DNA from 2 places in the Iodobacter sp. CM08 genome. Region 1 is predicted to be linked to the other one. Evidence: predicted binding sites of a transcription regulator. Region 1 holds the regulator's gene; the other holds the start of a gene.

Region 1 (3,132 bases):
TCGTAACCCTTAACACCGTATTACTGTTTTTGCTTGCTAGCCCCGTGCATGCAGAAAAAACCGACCGCGAAAAACCTATTAAAATCGCCGCTGCAAATTGTGTGATGAATCAAAAAACGCAGGCTAGCGTCTGTACTAATGATGTGGTGCTGACTCAAGGTACGCTCAGCATTCGTGGAGATAAACTCTCCGTGCGCCAAGATGAAGCGGGCAACCAGTTTGTGACAGGCAATGGCAGCCCCGTGCGGTTTCGGCAAAAAATGGATGGTGGTAACGAGTGGGTAGATGCAGAGGCACAGCGCTTTGATTACGACGGGCGTACTGGCATTCTTAAGTTGTTGGATAAAGCTTGGGTGAAGCGGGGCGAAGATCAAATTTATAGCGATTTAATCACTTACGATCTAAACAATGAAGCCTACCAAGCGCAGAGTAAAACAGAAGGTGGCAGGGTGAATATCGTGATCAATCCGAAAAAGGCTCCCGCTCCATGAGTAGTTCTTTACGCGCAGAACAGCTAGAAAAGCGCTACGGCAAACGTACCGTAGTGCGTGATGTCACTATGGAAATTTCTAGTGGCGAAGTGGTTGGCTTGCTAGGCCCTAATGGCGCGGGCAAAACCACTAGCTTTTATATGTTGGTGGGTTTAGTTGCGATGAATGGCGGGCGGATTATGCTCGATGGCGAGGATATCGGCCATTTACCCATTCATCAGCGGGCACGGCGAGGTTTAGGTTATTTGCCTCAGGAAGCATCTATCTTTCGTAAAATGACGGTGGCGCAAAACATTACTGCAGTGCTAGAGCTGCATTGCAAAAATCGTGTTGAGATTGATACTCGCCTCAATGAGCTGCTCAATGATTTACATATTGCCCATTTGCGGGATGCTGGTGCGATGGGCTTATCAGGTGGTGAGCGGCGGCGGGTAGAAATTGCCCGCGCACTTGCAGCAAACCCACGCTTTATCTTGCTGGATGAGCCATTTGCAGGGGTAGACCCGATTGCCGTGATGGATATTCAACGTATTATTGGTTTTTTAAAGCAACGTGGAATCGGTGTGCTCATCACTGATCATAATGTGCGTGAAACCTTAGGTATTTGTGATCGTGCTTACATCATCTCGGAAGGTGCGGTGATGGCGTCAGGTGTTCCAAAAGATATTGTGGCTAATGAAAGTGTGCGTCGAGTGTATCTCGGTGAACATTTCCGTATGTAAATGAAACAAACCCTGCAGCTGCGGCTTTCCCAGCAACTAAACCTCACGCCACAATTGCAGCAGGCTATTAAGCTGCTGCAGCTTTCTACGCTTGAGTTTCAGCAAGAGCTTGAGCAGTACCTAAATGACAACCCTTTGCTGGAGCGTGGCGAGGAAGCCCCCGCAGGGGAAGTTGAGCAGCCCGAGCCACAGTGGGAAATGGGTGGGGATGATGATGGTTTGCGCTGGGAGGGTACGAGTCATGGTGGCTCAGATGACGATGATGATTTTGACCCCGCCACCAATATTGCGCGTGATCTAGATTTACGTGAATACCTGCTACAGCAAGCAGGCCTGCTGCAGCTACCGCATCGGGATAAGTCTTTGTTATTGATGTTGATTGAAGCTTTGGATGATGATGGTTTCCTTTCCCAGCCCTTAGATGAAGTCTATTCTCAGCTGCCAGAGGAACTTATCCAAGATTATGAACTCGAACTTGATGACTTAAAGATTGCTTTAGTCCGCTTACAGCACTTAGAGCCCTTAGGCGTTGGTGCTCGGGATACTGCCGATTCATTATGCTTACAGTTGCGCCAAAAACCGCCGAGTGCCGCTAAAGATTTAGCCTTGAAGATTGCCCAAAATTCACTCGATTTATTAGCTGGACGGGACTACACTAAGCTTAAACGAGCCTTTAAATGCGAGGATGCTGAGCTAAAAGCCGCACAAGAATTAATTGTAAGTTTAAACCCAAGGCCGAGCGCACAGTGGTCTGTAACCTCGCCAAGATATGTAAGCCCCGATGTGGTTGTGCAAAAAGTACGTGGGGTTTGGCGGGTTAGATTGCATGATGCATCCATGCCAAAATTACGCGTTAACCGGCTTTATGCAGATATCTTACAGAAAGGCGACGGCGCTCATTTAGCCCGCGAGCTACAAGAAGCACGTTGGTTAGTAAAAAGTGTGCAGCAGCGTTTTGAAACAATTTTACGAGTAGCAACAGCGATTGTAGAGCGGCAGCGGGCATTTTTTGAACATGGTGAAGTGGCAATGCGGCCCTTGGTACTCAGGGATATTGCAGAAGAGCTCGATTTACACGAATCAACTATTTCTAGAGTCACCACGCAAAAATACATGTTAACGCCGCGTGGTTTGTATGAGTTTAAGTATTTTTTTGGTAGCCATGTAGACACAGACGCCGGTGGTGAATGTTCTGCAACCGCTATCAAAGCTTTAATAAAGCAGATGGTGCAGCAAGAAGATAAGAAAAAACCTTTAAGTGATAGCGTATTGGCAGAAGCATTATCCGCCCAAGGTATTGTGGTAGCGCGTCGTACCGTTGCTAAATACCGTGAGGCGTTGCAGATTTACCCAGTAAGTCAGCGCAAAAGTTTGTAAGGCCCCAACGGAAGGAGTAACCCTATGAATTTGAATATCAGTGGCCATCATCTTGAAGTAACCCCATCGATCCGTGAGTACGTGAACAGTAAGATGGAGCGGGTTATCAGGCACTTTGATAATGTGATTGATGTAAATATCATCCTCTCCGTGGAGAAACTGCAACACCAAGTTGAAGCTACCGTTCATGTTCGCGGACGCGATATCCACGTTGAAGCAACGGATGAAAATATGTATGCAGCGATTGATCTTTTGGCAGATAAACTTGATCGTCAAGTTGTAAAGCACAAAGAAAAATCAATGGATCATCGCAACGAATCCATTAAACAGCATCAACCTAGCGCTGAATAAAGCGATTTCTTTCACCTTAGCGGGAACCGGTTTATTCGGGTTCCCGTTTTTGTTTTCAAGCGACGGCGCTACAATAGCTGTCGTCCTTGTTTTGGTCTGCCTACAATGAGTCTGATCGCCCAAATTCTGCCAAGTGGTAATGTCTTCCTTGATATGGAAGTCGGCAGTAAAAAACGTATTTTTGAACAAGT
Region 2 (3,132 bases), on a different contig from region 1:
TGTCGCTATTCAACAAAGTCAACATGATCAGGGATTGGTTTATTTTAATCGTGCTTATCATCATGTGGGTCAGGCCGAAATCGCTTAAACCCAATTTTTACTTAATAGGTAATGATCAGGAATGGTCGAGCCAGCTTCGGCCTGTTTTAAAATCGCCATAATCTGGCATTATCAATTGCCTACGGCTTTCATGTAAAAGCTACTTAAAAACTGCGATAAAATTCTACTTAAAAATGAGCTGATTTTGTGTGGGGATTACCTAAAGACCTATATAAAACCCATAAAAAAACCCGCAAAAGCAAAGCTTTCTGCGGGTTTTTTTTATCTAAGCCTGCACAAAACAGGCGTCAGATATTACAAGCTGTAGTACATATCGAACTCAACTGGGTGAGTGCTCATGCGGATGCGGTTTACTTCTTGCATCTTCAATTCGATATAGCTGTCGATCCAGTCATTACTGAATACGCCGCCACGAGTCAGGAACTCGCGGTCTTTATCCAGCGCGTCTAGTGCTTCATCGAGTGATGAGCAAACGGTAGGGATCAGCTTGTCTTCTTCTGGTGGCAGGTCATACAGATTTTTGTCTGCAGGATCGCCTGGGTGAATCTTGTTTTGCACGCCATCTAGGCCAGCCATCAACAGGGCTGAGAAGCACAGGTATGGGTTAGCCAATGGATCTGGGAAACGCGCTTCAATGCGGCGGCCTTTGTCTGACGATACGTGTGGAATACGGATCGAAGCAGAGCGGTTGCGTGCAGAGTAAGCCAGTTTTACAGGGGCTTCGTAATGCGGAACCAGACGCTTGTAGCTGTTTGTGCCTGGGTTGGTGATCGCATTCAGTGCTTTTGCGTGCTTGATGATACCGCCGATGTAGAACAGGGCGAATTCGCTCAAACCTGCGTAGGCATTACCTGCAAACAGGTTTTTGCCGTCTTTCCAAACCGATTGGTGCACGTGCATACCGCTGCCGTTATCGCCAACGATAGGCTTAGGCATAAATGTGGCAGTCTTGCCGTATTGGTCGGCTACATTGTGCACCACGTATTTCAGGATTTGAGTCCAGTCTGCGCGTTGTACCAAGGTGCTGAATTTGGTGCCGATTTCATTCTGGCCAGCGTTCGCCACTTCGTGGTGGAACACTTCAACAGGCACGCCTAGCTCTTCCAAGATCAGTACCATAGTGGCACGGATATCTTGGTGGCTATCGACAGGAGGAACTGGGAAGTAGCCACCTTTCAGGCGTGGACGGTGGCCTTTATTGCCGCCTTCTACTTTATTTGCAGTCGCCCAAGCGCCTTCGTCGGATTCAATTTTGTAGAAGCAGCCTGATAAATCGGAGCCAAAGCGGATGCCATCAAAAATAAAGAATTCTGGTTCAGGGCCAAAGTAAGCCGTGTCACCCAAGCCTGTGGCTTTCAGGTATTGCTCAGCGCGCTTAGCTACCGAGCGTGGATCACGGTCGTAACCCTTACCAGTATCTGGCTCTACCACGTCACATGTCATAAACAATGTTGGTTCGTCGTAGAAAGGATCGATATTGGCGGTTGATGCGTCTGGCATCAGCAACATGTCAGATGCTTGAATGCCTTTCCAGCCAGCAATAGAAGAGCCGTCGAAAGCATGGCCCGTTGTGAACCATTCTTCGTCCACTACGTGCGAAGGAACAGTAACGTGCTGTTCTTTGCCCATAGTGTCGGTGAAACGCAAGTCAACGAATTTAAGGCCGTTTTCTTGGATAAGGTTGAGAACGTCGGCTACCGCCATCTTGAATTCTCCAAATTTTAATTGCATGAAGGTGAAAGGACAAAGCATCTGGCTTTGCGGAATTAAGATTTCATTCAGCAATAACCATGCCAACATAAAGAGCGTGTGATTCTATTGTGCCATAAACCTAAGGGCTGCTGAGGTTTGATTCTGCGCAGCTGCGCTTCAAACGTCAACAAGCTGGCACTAAGCTTAAAGGCTCGCTAACCTAGGGTAATTACTTATGCACCATTATGGTGACTAAAATACACTGTGCGAGCTTTTTTGGTGCGGTGCTCATGGCGTTTTGTTTTAAATGCTTATTCCTAGGTCATGCAAGAAATCTGCTGTATTAATTTTTTGTTAATTAAGCGCCTGCTCATGCGATTAAACCACGGTGATTTGGTTCATTCATGGCCAGTATCGATGTTGTGCAGTGTTTAAAAAAAGATGAGCTGTAAAACTGAGCAGGGCGCAGCAAGCAGCGCCCGTACTGAGTTTATAAAATCGTTGGAAAAAACTTTGGCGTGGTTTTGCTGTTTTTAAGAGGGGGAGCAGTGAGCTAAGGTTCATTTTTATTTGGCTAAGTCGCTTTGCTAGGGCACTACATTTACTTAATCTGTCCCACATCTAGCCGCACAATCTGATTGTTTTCTACCTTAAAGTGCATATAGGTATTGAACTCACCCCAGCGATCCGTGTGGAAAAAACCGTAAACGCTGAACCCTTGATTATCTTCTTTATCGATACGTTTAAAGTAGCCACGCGATTTGCCTAGTACGATATAAGCACGTAAGCGGCCAAATATTTCGCTGTCTGACCACTGAATAAAGTCCCTCTCCTTGCCTTCGTCACTGATGACGGCCTTGGGGGAGAAGAGTTTCATCCAGCTTTCGCGATCGTTATCGCTCATGGCTTTTACGGCTGATTTTACCAGTGGGTTGCTGAGTTTATCCAAGCCTTCGATGCTTTGTGCTTGGCTGAGCGGGCTGTGCACAATACTGACCAATAACAGCAAGGGCAGAGGGAGTCGCATGGTGGATCCTTAGAGTGTGAGTACGCTAAAGAGCCAGCTGCTGGCGCTTTGGTGGCCATCTAAATGACTGATGTTATGCAGCAAGATCAAAAAATACGCCGTTTACTAACAAAGCACGAACAGACGATTACCTTTTTGCTTGATCCGCTTCTGTTCGTGCATTGAGTGTTTTTCGTGGACAAATAGTCTTTGTGTATAACACCCGTTCATTAGCGGGTGGTAAAGCCACCATTGGCAAAAATAGTCTGGCCGTTAACCCACCAGCCTTCGGTCACCAAAAATTTAATCAAAGGCACGATGTCTTGGATTTCAGTTAAGCCCGATTGATTAAAAGCGCTTAAATCTGCCGATGT

The links. The regulator sigma-54, encoded in region 1, starts transcription at its own class of promoters, with help from an activator protein. The targets are predictions, from matches to a motif close to CTGGCACGCTTCATGCTT.
Region 2: the regulator sigma-54 is predicted to act here: its motif matches at 1,840-1,857, upstream of glnA (type I glutamate--ammonia ligase).

The regions. Positions count from the first base shown of each region.
Region 1 is NZ_JAWQUO010000052.1:9,757-12,888, forward strand. Features, by position in the region: gene lptA (lipopolysaccharide transport periplasmic protein LptA) at 1-491, shown strand, start outside; gene lptC (LPS export ABC transporter periplasmic protein LptC) at 1-13, shown strand, start outside; gene lptB (LPS export ABC transporter ATP-binding protein) at 488-1,213, shown strand; gene R6242_RS20375 (RNA polymerase factor sigma-54) at 1,214-2,590, shown strand; gene hpf (ribosome hibernation-promoting factor, HPF/YfiA family) at 2,615-2,941, shown strand; gene R6242_RS20385 (PTS sugar transporter subunit IIA) at 3,047-3,132, shown strand, end outside.
Region 2 is NZ_JAWQUO010000002.1:151,945-155,076, forward strand. Features, by position in the region: gene R6242_RS01615 (flavin reductase) at 1-88, shown strand, start outside; gene glnA (type I glutamate--ammonia ligase) at 355-1,764, opposite strand; gene R6242_RS01625 (hypothetical protein) at 2,354-2,779, opposite strand; gene R6242_RS01630 (SDR family oxidoreductase) at 2,989-3,132, opposite strand, start outside.